One region of the Bradyrhizobium sp. SPXBL-02 genome, then DNA from elsewhere that is predicted to be linked to it. Evidence: predicted binding sites of a transcription regulator. Region 1 holds the regulator's gene; each other region holds the start of a gene.
The links. Region 1 encodes LexA, which represses DNA repair genes until DNA is damaged. Its sites were predicted from a motif close to TGTTCNNNNTGTGTTCNG; they were not measured.
Positions count from the first base shown of each region.

Region 1 (7,116 bases):
AGAACTTGCCGACCGAGTCCTGATTTGTTGCGGAGTTCGCCCGTGGCCCTGATGCCGGTTTCTGACGCGCTCGCCGCGGTGCTGACCGGCGCCGAGCCGCTGGCCGAAGAGATGGTTCGCCTCGACGAGGCCCACCATCGTGTGCTCGCGCACGATGTCGCGGCGCGGCGCACGCAGCCGCCGGAGGCGATGTCGGCGATGGACGGCTATGCCGTGCGCGCGTCCGACGCGGCCATCGAGTCCAGGCTGACCGTCGTCGGTGAGGTCGCGGCGGGTCGGCCGTTCGCGGGAAGGGTCGGCCCCGGCGAAGCCGTGCGGATCTTCACCGGCGGCGTCGTTCCCGACGGCGCCGATGCCGTCGTGATCCAGGAGGACACAATTGCCGACGGCAAGCATGTCACGATCAAGGAAGCCGCAATTTGTGGCCGGCACATCCGCCCTGCGGGCGTCGACTTCCGCGAAGGCGACGTGCTGCTGCGCAAGGGAATCCGTCTCACCGAGCGCGATCTCGCCCTCGCCGCCGGAATGAATCATCCTTATCTCGGCGTTATCCGCCGCCCGAGGGTCGCGATTCTCGCCACCGGCGACGAGCTGGTCATGCCGGGCACCGCGCCTGGTCCCGGTCAGATCGTCTATTCCAATGGCTATGCCCTGCACGCCCTTGCCCGCAGCGAGGGCGCCGAGACCATCGACCTCGGAATTGCCGCCGATACGCTGGAGTCCACGTCCGCCGGCATCCGCCGCGCGCGCGAGAGCGGTGCCGACATCCTGGTCACGACCGGCGGTGCGTCGGTCGGCGACCACGATCTGGTCCAGCAGGCGCTCAAGGGCGAAGGCATCGAGATGGCGTTCTGGAAGATCGCGATCCGGCCCGGCAAGCCGATGATGCATGGTCGCCTCGGCGCGATGCGCGTGATCGGCCTGCCCGGCAATCCCGTGTCGTCATACGTGTGCGCCTTCCTGTTCATGGTGCCCTTGATTCGGGCCCTGTCGGGCGGTTCAGTGATTCATCATCAGCGCGAGCGCGCCGTGCTGGGCCGCGACCTCGGCGCCAACGATCAGCGCGAGGATTATCTGCGTGCGCGGCTGGAGGTGCGCGACGACGGCACGCGCGTCGCCCTTCCCGTCAGCCATCAGGACTCCTCCCTGCTTGCGAATCTCTCTGCGGCACAGGTACTTCTCGTGCGCGCACCGTTCGCGCCGAAGGCCGAGGCCGGCACACCTTGCGAGGTGCTGCGGCTGCCCGTCTGAGCTGCTGAGCCACACGCATTCCGCGAGTTCAGCCGCGTTCACCATAAATTAAGCAGTTGCGGAACACATATCGAACATATAGTGTCCGTTCATGATTTGTTTCGAGGATGTAGCGGCTTATTGCCGACTTCATCGTCTCGGAATCGAACGACATCAACCGGGGGACTTTGGTCGAGATGTTGACGCGCAAACAATACGAGCTTCTGCGGTTCATCAGCGAACGTCTGAAGGAAAGCGGCGTGCCGCCGTCCTTCGACGAGATGAAGGATGCGCTCGACCTGCGCTCGAAGTCAGGCATTCATCGCCTGATCACTGCGCTTGAGGAGCGCGGCTTCATTCGCCGCCTGCCCAACCGCGCCCGTGCCATCGAGGTGATCAAGCTGCCCGAGCTCCAGGCCGCAGCCGGCAATCGCCGCGGCTTCACCCCGAGCGTCATCGAGGGCAATCTCGGCAAGGTGCGCGCGAGCTCCAGCCCGCCCGCGGATGAGGGCGAGCGCCCCGTCGCGGTGCCCGTGATGGGCCGCATCGCGGCCGGCACGCCGATCGAGGCGCTGCAGACCCGCAGCCACACCATCAGCGTCCCGCCGGACATGCTCGGCTCCGGCGAGCACTACGCGCTCGAGGTGCGCGGCGATTCGATGGTCGAGGCCGGCATCCTCGACGGCGACATGGCGCTGATCCAGCGCAACGAGACCGCCAATACCGGCGACATTGTGGTGGCGCTGATCGACGACGAGGAGGCCACGCTCAAGCGCTTCCGCCGCCGCGGCGCCTCGATCGCGCTCGAGCCCGCCAATGCCGCCTACGAGGTCCGCATTCTTCCGCCGAACCGCGTGAAGATCCAGGGCAAGCTGATCGGGCTTTACCGGAAGTACTGATACCGGAAGTAAGCGCTACGCGCGCTTCGATCGTCGATCCAAGATTGGAGCGGATACTTGTCCGCTCCGGCTGGATGGTCTTTCTGGTTCTGCGCTGACTGTTCGGCGCCTCTTCCCGCGCGACACTCGCCCATGCGGACACGCGGCCATTTCGCTCCGCCGGTAGAGTTGTGCCGACAGCGCCGATAGTGCGGGCCAAATGCAAGGACGCGAGGTTTGTTCCTATCGAATCCGGGAAAGATAATGTGATCGCGTGCTGCGGATGCGAGCCGCAGATTTGCCCATAACCGAGCAGAGCGTTGGAGGCTTCCACTCTGATAGAGGCCTGCGCCTCGAAAGAGACGCGGGTCGCTATCCCAGTATGAGGAGCACCCGATGTGTGACTATAGCCTGCATGCCGTCGCGACGCGCCCCGCCGAAGTTGGCGAGACGATCGTCACGACAACCTTCCGCGGCACCTCGACGCGCGGCTTCGCCTCCGAAGCCGATCTCTCCGTCGCGGTCTGTCTGCTGCCGGGAACGGAGCTCGCTTTCGCCGATAACGTCCGCTACGACAACCGCTGGATCTGGACGCGCACCGTCAACTCCCGCGTCGGCAAGTTCGGCAAGATCGACCCGCACATTCCCGATCGCCATCATGACGCGATCGAATTTCCGGACGGCAAGTACGTGCTGGTGACGCAGCTCGTCGAAGGCCAGCGCGCGACCGTGCTGCAATTGCCGGTGACGCAGCAAGCCATCGAGCGCGAGCACAAGCCGCAGATCGTCGCCGACACGCGGCCCACGATCACGCGCCTGCCGATCGGCTGACGCGGTCGGCCCCGACCGAAAAGTCGAGGGCCAAATTCAAATGCCATCGCCGGCCGCGGCCGGCGAGATGGTATGGTTTGCGTCCTGCGGGATCCCGTCGGACCGGTTTTTCCCCGCATTGATCTTCAATCGTCGGCCTGCAAGTCGGCCTCCGATGGCGTTGCGTCCCGGTTGCGAGGCACGGCCGTCTTCGGCACGAGGCTGCCGTCGAAATCCCCCTCGCCGGCGCCGGCCGGCAGCCAAGGACGGCTTGCCCCTCTCGCCCTCACCGCCTGCACCGAAAAACCCTCTGCGCTTCGCGTCAGAGCCAGCGCGCCCTGACTGGCAAGACGCGCCCGATCGACCACCATCGCCGCGCAATCGGGCGGCGCGGGCCGCGCCGTCACCACCAACGCGGCGCGGCTGCAATCATCGGCCAGCGCGTCGATGCGCGTCGCCAACGCGATCAGCCGTCCGTCCGCGAGCGGCGCCACGCAACCGGACTCGTCACATGACACGCTGCTCGCCAACGAGGCGTTGCCGGCATCACGCGGATCGGCATCTGCGGCCAGCCACTCCTTCAGCAGGAAGCTGTCCTTGCTGGCGCGGATCACTTGCAAGCGCTCATCCCCGCCCCGGACCGCGACGCTCGCGCCATCCCCGGCAATCAGGACATCAGGCTGGCGCACCGACAGCCCCCAGAGGATCGCCGCCAGCAGCACCAGGGCGCCGGACCAGCGCAAGGGCGTGCGCAACAGGCCCATCACGATGAGCCCGAGGCTCGCCGCGATCAGCGGCGCGATCCCGAACGCCGGAATGCGGCCGACGGCGCCCGGCAGGGCCGCCACCCAGCGCGCGACCAGGACCATCCACTCGATGCCGATCCCCATCAACCACCAGAACACGCCGTCGAGCCCGAAAGGCGCTGCGAGCAGTCCCAACAGCCCGGCCGGCATCACCAGCGCCGAGACCACCGGCATGGCGCCGAGATTGGCGAGCACGCCGTATGGCGTCACGCGATGGAAGTGGAAGGCGGCGTAGGGCGTGGTCGCGAGCCCCGCGATCAGCGAGGCCAGGAACAGCATCGCGATCTCGCGGCCGCCCCACAGCGCGATCCGCGCCGTCGCGGAATGATCGGGTGAGGCGAGCAGGTTCGGCATGCCGATCTGCACCAGCGCCACCAGCCCGAGCGTTGCCGCAAATGACATCTGGAAGCTCGGATGCACCAGCGCCTCGGGCGCGACCGCGAGCACGATCAGCGCCGCCACCGCCAGCGTGCGGAAGGTGATGGCGCGGCGGTCGACCATGACGGCGATCAGCACCACCGCCGTCATGAAAAACGATCGTTGCGTCGCGACCTCCGCGCCCGACAGCAGCAGGTAGAACGCCGCCGCGACCAGCGCGGCGGCCGCCGACCATTTCTTGATGGCAAAGCCGGCCGCCAGCCCCGGGATCAAGGCCAGCAGCGCGCGCACCGCGAAGAAGACGACGCCGGCGACGACCGCCATGTGGTAGCCGGAGATCGACAGCGCATGGCCGAGCCCCGAGACGAACATGGCATCGTTGACCGGCGCGGTAATCGCATCGCGCCGCCCCGTGAGCAGCGCCGTTGCGATCGCCCGGTTGTCGCCTTCGAGCGTTGCGCGGATGCGCGCATCGATCGCATCGCGCAGGCCCTGCATGAAGGCGGCGTAGCGCAGCCGCAGGCCGCCGGCATCCGGCGGCCTGGACGCCGTGATCGCGCCCATCACGAAGCCGGAGGCACCGATGCTCTGGAAGAACATGTCGCGCGAGAAATCATAGCTGCCGGGCCGCACCGGCGAGATCGGCGGCAGCAGCCGCGCCTTCAATTGCACGAAGCTGCCGACTTCGGGCGCCGTGCCCTTGCGCACCGAGAGGCGGACGCGCTCGAGCTTGACGTCGCCGCGCTGCGCCTCCATCGCGCTGACGCGCAGCACGAAGCGATCGGTACGCTCGCGAATGTCGCGCGCTTCCACGAAGCCCGACAGCGACACCGAATAAAGCGGCTTGGCGAGCACGGGATGGGCGACGCGCGCCGTCTTCCAGGTCGCCATGGCAAATCCGGCGGCGACCGCCGCGATCATGATGGCAGGAGCAAACAGCCGGCTCCGCCGGAGCAACACCGCGCCGAGCATCAGCGCGATGGCCGTCGCGGCAACCACCCACAGCACCGGCTCATGATCGGCGGCGAAATAAAGCGCGATGCCGCCGCCAAAGGCGACGGGCACCCACGGCAACAGCCGGCCTGGCCCGGCCTCGGCGCGCGCCCACTGGCGCAGCATTTCGACGATGGCCGGCCAGATGCCAAACCCCGCCGGCGCAAAGCCGCCGGCCGGGGCGGCGCGGCCGACCGGCCACGTCCCGGCAACTCCCTGGGAGCGTCCTGGCCGCCCCGGCTCCGCCATTCCCTGCACCTTGCGATACGCGACGGGTGCGGAGGCTACCGGACCGTGCGGCTGCGCGAATAGCGGTACAGATCGGGAACGGGCGACGGAGCGCCCTACTTTTCCTCTTCCATCGTCACGGCGACGTCCGCCTTGGCGGACAGCCGCACCTTGTTGCCTTCAACATCGGCAACGAGGCCCTTGTCGATGAAATGATGGTGGCCCTTGTGGCTGCCCTCGCCGCTGTCCTTCCTGGTCAGCTTGATGCGGTTGCCCTCTACCCTGTCGACGGTGCCGACATGGACACCGTCGGCGCCGATGACTTCCATATGCTCTGCGATGTTCTGCATGGCGGGATCCTTGGTTGGATCGCAGCCAACGCGGCAGGCGCGCGTTCGTTTCAATCGTATTCCGGGGCGCGACGAAGTCGCGAGCTATGATGCGCAATTGCGCATCATAGCTCGCGCCAAGTGGCGCGCCCCGGAATGACGACACTGATGGAACGACCGCTAAATCAGCGGCGCCTGCGACGAGGCGTGGTGATTGACGATCTTCCAGTCGCCTTCCTCGCGGATGATGACCCAGCTCATCTTGACGACGAGATCGTCCCGCTCGCCGGCGAGATCGAACGTGATGATCGCGGCCATGTTGATCAGGTCAGGGCCGGCCTGCGCGGCGTACACGTCGGAGAAGGTCGCGCTCGGCCTGCGCCAGCGCGGCAGGCCGTTGAAATAATCGGCAACGCCGTCCCTGCCCCGATAGAGTTTTGGGTTCGAGCCGAAGAAGAACGCGTTCCTCGCATAGAGCGAGGACAGCGCGGCCGCATCGAGCGTCGCGAAGCCGGCGCACCATTTCGCGATGATGGCGGAAACGATGGCGTCGGCTTCGCTGCTCATGCCCTCGCCTCAGCCCTTCGCGACTTCCTTGGCGAACGTATCGCGCAAGCCGATCGTACGCGAGAACACCGGCTTGCCCGGCGTCGAGTCCTTGTCGCGGACGAAATAGCCCTGGCGCTCGAACTGCATCGGCTCGGTCGAATTGCTCTCGGCAACTGACGCCTCGACCCGCGCATCGGCGAGGATCTCGAGCGAGTTCGGGTTGAGATCGGCCGCGAAATTCGAGGCGTCCGGACTCGGATTGGCGAACAGCTGGTTGTAGATGCGGATCTCCGCCGGCTTGGACGTCGCCGCCGGCAGCCAGTGCATGGTCGCCTTGACCTTGCGGCCGTCGGGCGCGTTGCCGCCCTTGGTCGCGGGATCATAGGTGCAGCGCAGCTCCACCACCTCGCCCTGGTCGTTCTTGATCACGCCGGTGCACTTGACGAAATAGGCGTAACGCAGCCGCACCTCGTTGCCCGGCGACAGGCGGAAGAACTTCTTCGGCGGGTTCTCCATGAAATCGTCCTGCTCGATATAGAGCTCGCGGCCGAACGTGATCTTCCGCGTGCCGGCGCTAGGGTCGTCCGGATGATTGATCGCCTCGAGCTCCTCGGTCTGTCCTTCCGGATAATTCTCGATCACGACCTTGAGCGGCCTCAAGACTGCCATGCGCCGCTGCGCCGTGCGGTTCAGCTCCTCGCGGATGCAGAACTCCAGCATGCCGACATCGACGACGCTGTTTGCCTTGGCGACGCCGATGCGCTTGACGAATTCGCGCAATGCGGCCGGCGGCACGCCGCGGCGGCGCATGCCCGCCATGGTCGGCATGCGCGGATCGTCCCAGCCGGCGACATGACCCTCGCGGACGAGCTGCGTCAGCACGCGCTTGGACAGCAGCGTGTAGGTCAGGTTGAG
Region 1 is NZ_CP182474.1:3,884,788-3,891,903, reverse strand. It holds gene ACNJYD_RS18055 (molybdopterin molybdotransferase MoeA) at 43-1,251, shown strand; gene lexA (transcriptional repressor LexA) at 1,428-2,129, shown strand; gene ACNJYD_RS18045 (hypothetical protein) at 2,505-2,939, shown strand; gene ACNJYD_RS18040 (ComEC/Rec2 family competence protein) at 3,065-5,344, opposite strand; gene ACNJYD_RS18035 (DUF2171 domain-containing protein) at 5,440-5,673, opposite strand; gene ACNJYD_RS18030 (YybH family protein) at 5,833-6,219, opposite strand; gene ACNJYD_RS18025 (glutamine--tRNA ligase/YqeY domain fusion protein) at 6,229-7,116, opposite strand, start outside.

Region 2 (7,116 bases), 2.9 Mb from region 1:
TCTCCTTTGCATGCTCGCCGATGCCGCCGGTGAAGATCAGGCAGTCCAGGCCGCCGAGCGTGGTCGCCATCATCGCGACCTGCTGCGCGGCACGGAAGGTGAAGAGATCGACGGCCTCATGCGCCGCAGCCTCGTGGCTTGCCAGCAGCGTGCGCATGTCCGCAGAGATGCCGGAGACGCCGATGAGCCCGGACTCGTGATAGAGCAGGTGCTGGACCTCTGCGACCGGCATGTTCTCGTGCTGTTGCAGATAGAGCAGCACGCCCGGATCGATCGCACCGCAACGCGTGCCCATCACGAGGCCGTCGAGCGGCGTGAGCCCCATCGTGGTGTCGATGCTGCGGCCATCGCGCAAGGCGCAGAGGCTGGCGCCATTGCCAAGATGTGCGATGATTGTGCGCTTTGCGACGAGCTCCGGCGCGATCTCGGCCAGGCGTCCCGCGACATATTCGAACGAGAGGCCGTGAAAGCCGTAGCGCCTGACGCCACGCGCCTGGAATCGCCGGGGAATGGCGAAGCGGTTCGCCGGCGGTGCGAGGCCGTGGTGGAAGGCGGTGTCGAAACACGCGATCTGCGTCAGCCCGGGCCGGATCGCCGCGAGCGTGCGCACCGGCGCGAGGCAGCGCGGCTGGTGCAGCGGCGCGAGCGGCGTCAAGGCCTCCAGCTTCGCTATGATGTCGTCGGTCAGGACCACCGGGCCTGAATGATCCGGCCCGCCGTGAACGATGCGGTGGCCGACGGCCCGCAGGCTGCGTCCACCGAACCGGTCCTCGATGAAGGCGAGCACGTCGGCGAACAGATGGCCGCCGGCTGCCTCCGGCGTCTCCTTCCTCGTCTCGAACAGGTCTTCGCCCGTGGGGCCCTTCACCACCAACCGGGGTTTGGCTTCGTGCTCGTCCAGCAGGCCCTTGCAGAGCAGGGCAGGCTCGGCCACCGCGACATCGAACAGGCCGAACTTGATGCTCGACGATCCCGAGTTGAGAACGAGGACCGCGTCCGTCATCGCTAGTCGCCGGCCTCGGTCGGCGTGTTGCCGCCGGCTCTGTTTTGCCAGACCCAGTCGCGGATCTCAGGCATGTCCTCGCCATGCTCGCGGACATAACGGGAATGTTCGATCAGTCTGTCGCGGAATTGCTGCTTCACCTGCGCGGCCTTCGTCGCCAGTCCCGGCACGCGTTCGATGGCCTCGATCGCGAGATGGTAGCGGTCGAGCTCGTTGAGCACGACCATGTCGAAGGGCGTCGTCGTGGTGCCCTCCTCGGCAAAGCCGCGCACATGCATGCCGGCATGGTTGGTGCGGTTATAGGTCAGCCGGTGGATGAGATAGGGATAGCCGTGATAGGCAAAGATCACAGGCTTGTCGCGCGTGAACAGGCTGTCGAAGTCGCGGTCGGACAGACCGTGCGGATGCTGCTCGCGCGGCTGCAGCGTCATGAGGTCGACGACGTTGACGACGCGGATTTTCAAATCCGGCATCGCCTTGCGCAACAGGTCGACGGCGGCGAGCGTCTCCAGCGTCGGCACGTCGCCGGCGCAGGCCATCACCACGTCGGGCTCGCCCTTGCCGTCCTCCGTTCCCGCCCAGGTCCAGATGCCGATGCCGGCAGCGCAATGCGTCGCGGCGTCCTGCATCGAGAGCCATTGCGGCGCCGGCTGCTTGCCGGCGACGATCACGTTGACGCGGTTGTAGGTGCGCAAGGCATGATCGGCGATCCACAACAGCGTATTGGCGTCCGGCGGAAAGTAGATGCGGACGATGTCCGCCTTCTTGTTGGCGACGAGATCGACGAAACCGGGGTCCTGATGGCTGAAGCCGTTATGGTCCTGGCGCCAGACATGCGAGGTCAGGAGATAATTGAGCGAGGCGATCGGACGCCGCCACGGCAGCTCGCGCGTCACCTTCAGCCATTTGGCATGCTGGTTGAACATGGAATCCACGATGTGGATGAAGGCCTCGTAGCAGGAGAAGAAGCCGTGCCGTCCCGTGAGCAGGTAGCCCTCCAGCCAGCCCTGGCAGAGATGCTCGCTCAGCACCTCCATTACGCGGCCGTCCTGCGCGAGGTGCACGTCGTAAGGCTCGGTCGGCTCCATCCAGACGCGTTCGGTGGCTTCGAACACGGCGTCGAGCCGGTTCGATGCCGTCTCGTCCGGGCCCATGATGCGGAAGTTTCGATGCTGGGCGTTGAGGCGAACGACGTCGCGCAGGAATTTGCCGAGCTCGCGCGTCGCTTCCGCCACGACCTCGCCGGGTTGCGGCACCTCGATCGCGAAGCTGCGGAAGTCCGGCAGCTTCAGCTCCTTCTTCAACACGCCGCCATTGGCATGTGGATTGGCGCCCATCCGCCTCGTCCCTTCCGGCGCGAGCGCCTGAAGCTCGGCAATGAGCGCGCCGCCTTCGTCGAACAGTTTTTCCGGCTCGTAGCTGCGCATCCAGTCTTCGAGCACCTTGAGATGCGCCGGGTTCTCGCGGCAGCCTGCGACTGGCACCTGATGGGCACGCCAAAAACCCTCGACCTTCTTGCCGTCGACCTCCTTCGGGCCGGTCCAGCCCTTCGGGCTGCGCAGCACGATCATCGGCCAGCGCGGCCGCTCGACGCGCGTGCGGCCGTCGCGGGCATGTTGCTGGATCGAGCGGATGCTGGCGAACGCGACGTCCAGCGCATCGGCCATGGCCCGGTGCATCAATTTGGGATCGTCGCCGCTGACGAACAGCGGCTCGTGGCCGAGCCCGCGGAAGAGGTCGCGGATCTCCGCGTCTTGCATGCGTCCGAGCACGGTGGGGTTGGCGATCTTGTAGCCGTTGAGATGCAGGATCGGCAGCACTGCGCCGTCATGGGCGGGGTTCAGGAACTTGTTGGAGTGCCAGGACGCAGCGAGCGGCCCGGTTTCGGCCTCGCCGTCGCCGACCACGCAGGCGACGATCAAGTCCGGGTTGTCGAATGCCGCGCCATAGGCGTGCACAAGCGCATAGCCGAGCTCGCCGCCTTCGTGGATGGAGCCCGGCGTTTCCGGCGCGGCGTGGCTCGGGATGCCGCCGGGGAAGGAGAACTGTCTGAACAGCTTGCGCAATCCGTCCGCATCGCGCGCGATGCTAGGATAGATCTCGCTGTAGCTGCCTTCGAGATAGGTGTTGGCGACCATGCCGGGGCCGCCATGGCCGGGACCACAGACATAGATCACGCTGACGTCGAGCGCGCGGATGACGCGGTTGAGATGGGCATAGATGAAATTCAGGCCCGGCGTGGTGCCCCAATGTCCGAGCAGACGCGGCTTGATGTGCTCGGGCCGCAGCGGCTCGCGCAGCAGCGGATTGTCGAGCAGGTAGATTTGCCCGACCGAGAGATAGTTGGCGGCGCGCCAATAGCGATCGAGCAGATCGAGGTCGCTGCTCGCTTCGGCCGTTTTTTGTTGGATTGTCATGTTCCTGCCGACCTTCACTTCGCGATCGTCACCAACCCGGTTCCGCGGTGATCGATCCGTCGGGCATGAAACGGGATGGGCGTGACGGCCGTGTTGCGTGAGGTCAAAGGCGGACGCGCGAAGTTTGGGCAGCTCTACTGTGCATGGGGTTGTTTTCACGATTTTTGTTTGTGTTCTTGATTTGTTCCTATGTCGTGCTATCTTGGCTGCATGAGTCCAGCATCCTCTCATGCTCTCAAGCACCCGCCGGTCACGGCGCCCTCCGAGCCGGCGGGTGCGCCTTCAGATTTCCCCGAGCTTGGCGTCGCCATCGACCGCGCGCGCAGGCGAGGGCGGGGCGCTCAATCCAACGCCAGCGGCCGCTTTGAGGCCGAGGCGCGCGTCGCTTTCGATGACGGCTGGCAGAGCCTGGACGAGCTGCCGCCGTTCAAGACCACGGTCGCCATCGACACCTCGCGCAAGGTGATCACCCGTAACGATTCCCCCGACATCGGCTTCGACCGATCGATCAATCCGTATCGCGGCTGCGAGCACGGCTGCGTCTATTGCTTCGCGCGGCCGACCCACGCCTATCTCGGCCTGTCGCCCGGGCTCGACTTCGAGTCGAAGCTGTTCGCCAAGCCCGATGCTCCTTTGCTGCTCGAGAAAGAGCTTGCGGCCCCCGGCTACGAGCCGCGGATGATCGCGATCGGCACCAACACCGATCCCTACCAGCCGATCGAGCGCGAGCGCAAAATCATGCGCGGCATTTTGGAAGTGCTGGAGGGCGCCGGGCATCCCGTCGGCATCGTCACCAAGTCGGCGCTGGTGCTCCGCGACATCGACATTCTCCAGCGGATGGCCAAGCGCAACCTCGCCAAGGTCGCGATCTCGGTCACCTCGCTCGATCCGAAGCTGGCGCGCACCATGGAGCCGCGGGCCTCGACGCCGCCGAAGCGGCTGGAGGCGCTCAAGCAGCTCTCGGAGGCCGGCATCCCCACCACGGTGATGGTCGCGCCCGTGATCCCTGCACTGAACGATTCCGAGATCGAGCGCATCCTCGATGCCGCGGTCCATGCCGGCGTCAAGGAAGCCGCCTATGTGCTGCTGCGGCTGCCGCTGGAGGTGCGCGATCTCTTCCGCGAATGGCTGATGGCGAACTATCCGGACCGCTATCGCCACGTCTTCACCCTGATCCGCGACATGCGGGGCGGGCGCGACTACGACGCCAAATGGGGCGAACGGATGAAGGGCACGGGACCGATGGCCTGGACCATCGGCCGCCGCTTCGAGATCGCCTGCGACAGGCTCGGCCTCAACAAGCGGCGCTCCAAGCTGACGACGGACCACTTTGCGCGGCCGAAGCGGAACGGCGATCAGCTCAGCCTGTTCTGATTGGCGGTGGGCGTAGGGCGGCCGGCCTGAATAACGGGAATATCCTGGGTTCCCGGTTGCGCTGGCGAAGCCCCCTGGCGCACGATCCCGGCCATGATTCGGGACAAGGTCGCCAAAACCCCAGCCAAAGACGCGCCCAAGAAGCAGGCCGCGAACAAGGCTGCGCCTGACAAGGCGGCGAAAGCGCCTGTGGCCAAGACGGCTGCAGCCAAGACGCCTGCAGCCAATGCTGCGAAGGTTGCTGCCCCCGGCAAGAAAGGCATCATCGCCGTCGCTCCCCCCAGCTTCCGCCGCGAGCGCGCGCTGATCAAGCGCGGCGTCTGGCCGGTCGCGGGCTGCGACGAGGCCGGCCGCGGCCCGCTGGCAGGTCCGGTGGTGGCCGCCGCGGTGATTCTCGACCCCGACCGCATTCCGCGCGGCATCGACGATTCCAAGCGCCTGACCGCCGAGGAGCGCGAAAAGCTGTTCGACAAGATCTGCGCCACCGCGCAGGTCTCGGTCGCCGTCGCGTCGCCGGCGCGAATCGACCGCGACAACATCCTGCGCGCCTCGCTGTGGGCGCTGAAGCGGGCCGTGGTGGCCCTGCCCGAGGCGCCCAGGCACGTCTTCGTCGACGGCCGCGACCGGCTCGATACCGCATGCGATTGCGAGGCGGTGATCGGCGGCGACGGTATCGTGCTGTCGATCGCCGCGGCCTCCATCGTCGCCAAGGTCACCCGTGACCGGCTGATGTGCGCGCTGGCGCAGGACTGCCCCGGCTACGGCTTCGAGCAGCACAAGGGCTACGCCGTTCCCGAGCATCTCGACGCGCTCGATCGCCTCGGCCCCTCCATCCACCACCGCAGCTTCTTCGCCCCCGTTGCCGCCGCCCGCGCCAAGCACATGCCCTGGACCGTCGAGCCGGTGCAGGACCTGTTCTCGGTGACCGAGGTCGAGGTGCACGTCGAGGCGAGCGTCGAGATCGACGCCTCCGTAAATCTCTAGCTGATCCTCCGACGGCATCCGCGCGTCATGGCCGCGCAGGCGGGACAAGCCCGGGCATGACGATCCGCGGCGGTTGCCACAACCCGTGACGCCCTTTATCAAAACAGAGGTGAGCGAATAGGGCCGGCTGGACGGGTTGGCTGCACCTTCGGACGTTGCATGCGGTTTACCTCCCTGGTCATCGAGCTCATTCGCGCCCGGCCGCGGCTGATCGTGTGGATCGCCGTGCTGCTGCAGGCCGCTATGTGGCTGTTCGTGGCGCTGGTGTTCTACCGCAGCCCGCCCGGCACCCTCGCGGCCCTCTTGGCCTTCGGCAGGGAATACCAGGTCGGCACTGATCTCGGCCCGCCGCTGCCGGTCTGGCTCGCCGACATCGCCTATCGCGCCGCCGGCGGCCACATGTTCGGTGTTTACGTACTCGCCGAACTCTGCGAGATCGCGACATTCATCGCGCTCTATCATCTCTCCCGCGCCGTGGTCGGCTCGCAGCAGGCGGTGCTCGCCGTGCTCCTGACCATGACGGTGCTGGCGTTCTCCTCCTCGGCGCTGGACTTCGGCCCGCTGATCCTGGCGCGGCCGCTCTGGGCGCTCTTGCTGCTGCACTCCTGGCAGATCATCGGCCAGCGCCGCGGCAATGCCTGGTTCGCCTGGTCGATCGAAGCCGGCCTCCTGCTGCTGACGACGCCCGCCGCGATCTTCCTGCTGCTGCTGATCGTCGTCTTCGCGGTCTCGACCGCCGGCGGTCGCCGGACGCTGCGCGGGCTCGATCCGCTGTTCGCGCTGATCGTGGTCGCCGTGCTGGCGCTGCCCTATGCGGTCTGGCTGATGCGTGCGGAGACGCTGACGCTGCCGGCCTTGCCGCAACTCGCCGAGCTCAACGTCCGCGCGCTGCATGCGGCCTGGCTGTTCGGCGGGCTGGTGATCGGGGCGGCAGCGATTCCGGCGCTGACCTTTCTCAACACCGGGGTGGTCGCCGGCAAGGGCGAGGAGCCGCCGATCATCTACCGCCCGCCGGTCGAGCCGCTCGCGCGCAACTTCGTCTATTTCTTCGCGTTCGCTCTGCCGCTCGGCGCGGTGCTGATCTCCGGCGTGCTGGGGCTCGATTCCGTGGTCGGCGGCCCCGGCGTCGTGCTGATCATGTCGGGGCTCGCCGTGGTCGTCGCGGCCGGCGATCTCATCGCGATGCGTCGCGCGCGGATGCTGCGTATGGTCTGGGCCGCCGCCGTCGCCGCGCCCGCCGCCGGCGTCGTGCTCGCCATCCTGTTCCTGCCCTGGACGGGCGCCAACGAAATTGCGACCTCGATGCCGGCGCGCGCGATCTCTGATTTCTTCGACGAG
Region 2 is NZ_CP182474.1:6,810,380-6,817,495, reverse strand. It holds gene ACNJYD_RS31690 (acetate/propionate family kinase) at 1-1,003, opposite strand, end outside; gene ACNJYD_RS31685 (phosphoketolase family protein) at 1,006-3,420, opposite strand; gene ACNJYD_RS31680 (PA0069 family radical SAM protein) at 3,631-4,794, shown strand; gene ACNJYD_RS31675 (ribonuclease HII) at 4,888-5,778, shown strand; gene ACNJYD_RS31670 (glycosyltransferase family 39 protein) at 5,938-7,116, shown strand, end outside.
Region 2: ACNJYD_RS31680 (PA0069 family radical SAM protein) is a predicted target of LexA. The motif match lies at 3,592-3,609, and genes of this name have one in related genera.

Region 3 (7,116 bases), 3.0 Mb from region 1:
ATGCACCAGGTCGACGAGCGCGTGCCGGTGGCGGATCTGGAAAAGCTGACGAAGGTGTATCGCGGGATTTTGGCAAGGTATTTTGCTTGAGGCACTGTTGCCTCCATAAACACAAGTGTCATCGCCCGGCCTGACCGGGCGATCCAGTATTCCAGAGACAGCAGCGATTGAGCCGAGAGGCCGCGGCGTACTGGATGCCCCGCCTTCGCGGGGCATGGTACCGAGGGTTTAGTAAGAGCGTGCCCGCTCTCTGCGCCGCGCGCCTAATAATCCACCTTCATCAGATACAGCCCCTCGGGCGGGGCGACGATGCCGCAGGCGGCGCGGTTGCGGGCTGCGAGGGCGGCGGAGAGATCGTCGGCGGTCCAGCGGCCCTCGCCGACCCAGACCAGCGATCCCACCATCGAGCGCACCTGGCTGTGCAGGAAGGAGCGTGCCGAGGTGATGATCGTGATCTCGCGGCCGTCGCGGGTAACGTCGAGCTGGTCGAGCGTCTTCTCCGGCGATTTGGCCTGGCACTCGGTGTCGCGGAACGTGGTGAAATCGTGCTTGCCGAGCAGGCGTTGCGCCGCCGCATGCATCGCGCCAGTATCGAGCTTGCGCGGCACGCGCCAGGCGTGGCCGACATCGAGCGCGAGATTGGCGCGGGTGTTGACGATGCGATAGCGGTAGTGGCGCTTGACCGCCGAGAAGCGTGCTTCGAAGGTGTCAGGCACGATCTCGGCCTCGAGCACCGCGATCGGATGCGGACGCAGATGCGCGTTGAGACCGTCGCGAAAACGGCCCGGCGGAAACTGCTTGTCGACGTCGACATGGGCGACCTGACCGCGCGCATGCACGCCGGCATCGGTGCGGCCGGCGCCGTGCACGCGCAAATCCGCTCCGGTCATCGCCTTAACGGCCGCCTCGAGCGCGCCCTGCACCGACGGCAGCGTGTCCTGCACCTGCCAGCCGAAGAACGGCGCGCCGTCATATTCGATGGTGAGCTTGTAGCGGGGCATCGTGTCCAGTTTCGCCGTCATTGCCCGCGAAGGCGGGCAATCCAGTACTCCGTAGCCTATCCGATTGACCGAGAAGCCTCGGCGTACTGGATACCCCGCCTTCGCGGGGTATGACAGTGTCAGGTGAATTTGGATCCCGACCTCAACGGCACGCCGCGCAGGAAGTCTGCGGCCTGCATGCGGGCCTTGCCCTCGCGCTGCAGCTCGATGATGCGGATGGCGCCGTCGCCGCAGGCGACGGTGAGGAGATCGTCGAGCACCTCGCCAGGGGCGCCGGCGCCTTTCGCCAATTCGCAGCGCAGGATTTTTACGCGCGCATTCTCGAGCTCGGCCCAGGCGCCGGGGAACGGCGACAAACCGTGGATGTGGCGCAGCACCGCGCGCGCGGGCTTGCTCCAGTCGATCCGCGCCTCGGCCTTCTCGATCTTGGCGGCGTAAGTGACGCCGTCCTCGCTCTGTGCCTTGAGCTGGAGGCCACCGCGTTCGAGCGCGGCCATGGCGCGCACCATCAGGTCGGCACCGAGGCGCGAGAGGCGATCGTGCAGGTCGAGCGCGGTCATGCTGTCGGTGATCGCGATGCGCTCGGCCATGGCGACGTCGCCGGTGTCGAGACCGACATCCATCTTCATCACCATCACGCCGCTCTCGGCATCGCCGGCCATGATGGCGCGGTTGATCGGCGCCGCGCCGCGCCAGCGCGGCAGCAGCGAAGCGTGCAGATTGTAGCAGCCGAGCTTTGGTGCATCGAGGATCGCCTGCGGCAGGATCATGCCATAGGCGACGACGACGGCGGCATCGGCCTCGAAGGCGCGGAACTCCGCCAGCGCCTCCTCGGTCTTCAGCGTCTTCGGCGTCAGCACGGGAATTCCGAGCTTTCGCGCGGCGTCCTCGACCGGCGTCGGCTGCAATTGCAGGCCCCGCCGGCCGCCCGGCTTCGGCGCGCGGGTGTAGACCGCCGCGATGTCATGACCATGCGCGACCAGCTCGAGCAGCGTCGGCACGGAGAAATCGGGCGTGCCCATGAAGATGAGGCGGAGGGGCATCGACGGAGATCCCTACTCGCCCGCGCGCTTGGCGGCTTTCTCGAACTTCTTCATGACGCGGTCGCGCTTGAGCTTCGATAGATAGTCGACGAACAAGACGCCGTTGAGATGGTCGATCTCGTGCTGGATGCAGGTGGCGTAGAGGCCTTCGGCATCCTCCTCATGCACCTTGCCGTCGAGATCGGTGAAGCGCACGCGCACCTTCGCGGGCCGCTCGACCTCCTCGTAATATTCGGGGATCGAGAGGCAGCCTTCCTCGTACACCGACAATTCCTCGGACGAGGCGATGATCTCGGGGTTGATGAAGACCCGCGGCAGCGGCTTGGTCTCGCCGTTCTCGTCGCGCTTGGCGAGGTCCATGGTGATGAGACGCAAGGGCTGCGCGACCTGGATCGCCGCCAGGCCAATGCCGGGCGCGTCGTACATGGTCTCGAACATGTCGTCGGCAAGCTTGCGGATCTCGGCCGTGACCTTCTCGATCGGCTTGGAGACCAGACGCAGCTGCTTGTCGGGCAGGATAATGATTTCTCTGAGGGCCATGGCCGCGATTTAAGCCGCGCGCCGGATGCGGTCAATGCGGCCAGGAACCCGTTAACCCCTCGCTAACCATAAAACTTCGCCTTTCGTTAACCATAAAAATTAGGGGGTGGTTAACCCGATCGTTCCCTCTTCGTTCGCGAATATCGGCGAATCGCGTTAGAAGGGCCCATGAACGAGATCATTTTCATGCTGGGCGACTGGCCGGTGCGCACAATCGATGCGCTGATCGGCTTCGGCGCCCTCGTCCTCATCCTGCTGCTGGTCATCGCGGTGGTGATCGCGCGCTCGGGGCGGCGTGGCGCGGAACTCGCCATGGCGCATGCGATCCGGGCCGACGAGCTCGAGGAGCGCCTCAGCCAGGTGCTGCACGCCCAGAGCGAGGCTTCGGGGCGGGTCGACGCCATGACCCAGGCGCTGGCGGGACGTCAGGCCGAGATGGCGCGGGCGGTCAACGAGCGGCTGGATTCGGTGACGCATCGCGTCGGCCAGTCCATGGAACATTCGACCCGCAACACCATGGAGAGCCTGCGCGCGCTGCATGAGCGGCTCGGCATCATCGACAACGCGCACAAGAATCTCACTGATCTCACGACACAGGTGACGACGTTGCGCGACGTGCTCGCCAACAAGCAGTCGCGCGGCGCGTTCGGCCAGGCGCGGATGGAGGCGATTGTCCAGGACGGTCTCCCCAAGGGATCCTACGAGTTCCAGTTCACGCTCTCGACGGGCAAGCGGCCGGACTGCGTCGTGTTCCTGCCCGACCAGCGCCCGCTCTGCATCGATGCAAAATTCCCGCTGGAGGCGATGACGGCGCTGCACGACGCCCGCACCGACGAGGAGCGGCGCGTGGCCACGCAGCGGCTGCGCAGCGACGTCATGAAGCATGTCAGCGACATCGCCGAAAAATATCTCGTCACCGGCGAGACCCAGGAGATGGCGCTGATGTTCGTGCCGTCGGAATCGGTCTACGCCGAGATCCACGACGGCTTCGACGACGTGATCCAGAAGGCCTATCGCGCCCGCGTCGTGCTGGTGTCGCCGTCGCTGCTGATGCTCGCGATCCAGGTGATGCAGCAGATCATGAAGGACGCGCGCATGCGCGATGCCGCCGACCAGATCCGCACCGAGGTGATCAAGCTCGGCGACGATCTCGGCCGCCTGCGCGACCGCGTCCTCAAGCTGCAGAAGCATTTTGCCGACGTGAACGAGGACGTGCGCCAGGTGCTGATCTCCGCCGACAAGATCGAGAAGCGCGCAGGGCGAATCGAGGAGCTCGATTTCAGCAAGAGCGATGCGGTGGAGGGACCGCGGCTGGTGGCGACGGGGGCGGGCGAGTTGTTCCCGCGGAAGCTCCAGGCGGGGGAGTGAGATTGGGGCACACTGTCATGCCCCGCGAAGGCGGGGCATCCAGTACGCCGCGGCGGTTGTGATGGAACCGAGACGCTGGTGGTTACTGGATCGTCCGCCCCAGTGCGCAATTGCGCACAAGGCGGACGATGACGGTGGTGAGATAGTCACATGGGTGCACGCCATTACTACGTCTACATTCTCGCCAGCCGAATTGGCGGCACGCTCTATATCGGCGTGACGAACGATCTCATCCGCCGAGTGGCGCAGCACAAGTTGAAGCCCATCGAAAGCTTCACGGAGAAGTACGACGTCGCCCGACTTGTCTACTTCGAGCAGTTTGACGATCCCGAGAATGCGATCAAGCGGGAGAAGCGGCTGAAGAAGTGGAACAGGGCGTGGAAGGTTCGGTTGATCGAGCAGCATAACTCAAACTGGGATGATCTCTATCCTGGTATAGCCGGACCACCATAGCGCCGTCATACCCCGCGAAGACGGGGTCTCCAGTCCGCCGCAGCAGTTGTGATTGAACCGAGCCGCTGGTGATTACTGGATCGTCCGCCTTCGCGGACGATGACACCGAGCGTGTTGAAAGCTTTCCCGTCTGACCAGCTACCGCGAGAGTCTTTTCCCCCAGAATCTGCTAACACCTCCCCATGACCGCACCCGACGCGACCTCCTCCGCCGTGACCGCCGCCCCTGCGCCCTCCTGGCGCGAGAGCCTTGCCGTTTACCTGCAGCCGCGGGTGCTGATCGTGCTGTTTCTCGGCTTCTCCTCGGGGCTGCCGCTGGCGCTATCAGGGTCGACGCTGCTGGTGTGGATGCGGGAGGCTGGGGTCGATCTCAAGACCATTGGGCTGTTCGCGTTGGTCGGCACGCCCTATACGCTGAAGTTCCTGTGGGCGCCGCTGGTGGATGCGATGCATGTGCCGCTGTTCACCCGCGCCTTCGGCCGGCGGCGCGGCTGGCTGGTGTTCTCGCAGTTGCTCTTGATCATCGCAATCCTGCTGCTGGCGATGACCGACCCCGCACGCTCGCCGTTCTATGTCGCGCTCGGTGCGCTGCTGGTCGCAACCATGTCCTCGACCCAGGACATCGTGGTCGACGCGTTCCGGGTCGAGAGCCTGCCGGAGAGCGAGCAGGCCGCGGGCATGGCCGCTTACGTCGCGGCCTACCGCATCGGCATGCTGGTCTCGACGGCGGGCGCGCTGTTCATCGTCTCGGGCTTCGAGGGCACCGGCATTCCGCGCCAATCAGCCTGGATGTGGGGCTATGTGGTGATGGCGGCGATGGTGCTCATCGGGACGATCACGGCGCTGCTCGCGACCGAGCCCGAGCAATCGGCGCGGGCCGAGGCCGCGACACAGGCCGATACGGCTTTCGCGCGGGTTCTGCATGCGGCCATCGGCGCCTTCTCGGAGTTCCTGTCGCGCAAGGATGCGCTCGCTGCACTCGCCTTCGTGGTGCTGTTCAAGTTCACCGACGCCTTCTCCGGCACGATGACGGCGCCGTTCGTGATCGACCTCGGCTTCACCCGCAACGACTATGCGGCGATCGTGAAGGGCGTCGGCCTCGCGGCGACGCTGATCGGCGGCTTTGCCGGCGGTTTTGTCGCGCGGCGCTATCCGCTGGCGACGAGTCTGTGGATCGGCGGCGTGGTGCAGGCGCTCGCCAACCTCTCCTTCTCCTGGCTGGCCATCGTCGGCACCAACCAATGGGCGCTGGCGCTCGCCATCTGCGCCGAGAATTTCACCAGCGCCATCGGCACCGTGATCTTCGTCGCCTACCTCTCTGCGCTGTGCCAAAACCCGCTGCACACGGCGACCCAATATGCGCTGCTCACGGCGCTCGCGGCGGTGGGGCGGACCTATCTCTCATCCGGTGCAGGCTTCGTGGCGGATACCACGGGCTGGGCGATGTTCTTCGTGATCTGCGTGCTGGTGGCGATCCCGAGCCTGATGCTGCTGGCGTATTTGCAGAAGCGCGGGCATTTCGAGGCGCTGGGGCCGGTGAGGGTTTAAGCTGACGCTCTCACCACCGTCATTGCGAGCGAAGCGAAGCAATCCAGACTGCCCCCGCGGAACGATTTCTGGATTGCTTCGCTTCGCTCGCAATGCCGGCCGAGGGAGTGGAGCGCCCCTACTGCTTCTTGATCAAGCTCCACTTCGTGATCACGGCTTCGCTCATCTGGCCGGGATCGCTGGCGCAGGCGACCTCGTCCACCTTCACGGAGATCTCCTTGCCGACGAAGGATTTCAGCTGCGCGGCCTGCGCGTCGCTGGAGGTGACGAGCTGGAACGTCTCGGGGCCGGTTTCGAGATTGCACAGCCCGTTCGGCGGCGGCAGGCGGCGCGGTTCCGACGTGATCTGGTAGGTCGCGACGCGCTTGCCGTTCTTGACGTCGCGCACCTTCATCGCGTTAAGCTCGCCCGAGAGCACGTCGCCATTGTTGATCGGCTTGCCGGGCTTGGACGGCGGCGGCGCCTCGTCGCGTTGCTGCGCGGAGATGGCCGGGGTCACCAGCATCAGCATCGTCGCGACCAAAGCGAAGCGTGTGGCGAAAAGTTTCGTCATGTCGTCCGTTCCGTGGAAAGTCTGGATGGCTAGAACAGGGTGCGCTGCCGCATCGCAGCCGATAGCGTACCTTCGTCGAGATAATCAAGCTCGCCGCCGACGGGAACTCCATGGGCGAGCCGCGTCACCTTCACATTGGCGTCCTGAAGCAGGTCGGTGATGTAATGCGCCGTGGTCTGGCCGTCCACCGTCGCATTCAGCGCCAGGATGATTTCATGCACCTCGGCTGCGTGGGCACGCGCCACCAGTGCGTCGATGGTGAGGTCCTGCGGGCCGACGCCGTCGAGCGGCGACAATGTCGCGCCGAGCACATGATAGCGACCCTGGGTCGCATTGGCCCGCTCCAGCGCCCAGAGGTCGGCGACGTCGGCGACAACGACGATAATGGAGGGGTCGCGCTTCGGATCGGTACAGACCGTGCAGGGATTTTGCGTGTCGATGTTGCCGCAGGTCTTGCAGACCTGGACCTTGTCCAGCGCCACCTGCAAGGCGCTCGACAGCGGCATCATCAGCGCTTCGCGCTTCTTGATCAGATGCAGCGCCGCACGCCGCGCCGAGCGCGGACCGAGGCCCGGCAGCCGCGCGAGCAGCTGGACCAGCCGCTCGATCTC
Region 3 is NZ_CP182474.1:910,985-918,100, reverse strand. It holds gene dapE (succinyl-diaminopimelate desuccinylase) at 1-90, shown strand, start outside; gene truA (tRNA pseudouridine(38-40) synthase TruA) at 264-1,001, opposite strand; gene fmt (methionyl-tRNA formyltransferase) at 1,121-2,044, opposite strand; gene def (peptide deformylase) at 2,057-2,584, opposite strand; gene ACNJYD_RS04260 (DNA recombination protein RmuC) at 2,753-3,952, shown strand; gene ACNJYD_RS04255 (GIY-YIG nuclease family protein) at 4,103-4,405, shown strand; gene ACNJYD_RS04250 (AmpG family muropeptide MFS transporter) at 4,588-5,952, shown strand; gene ACNJYD_RS04245 (hypothetical protein) at 6,071-6,505, opposite strand; gene recR (recombination mediator RecR) at 6,535-7,116, opposite strand, start outside.
Region 3: ACNJYD_RS04260 (DNA recombination protein RmuC) is a predicted target of LexA. The motif match lies at 2,705-2,722, and genes of this name have one in related genera.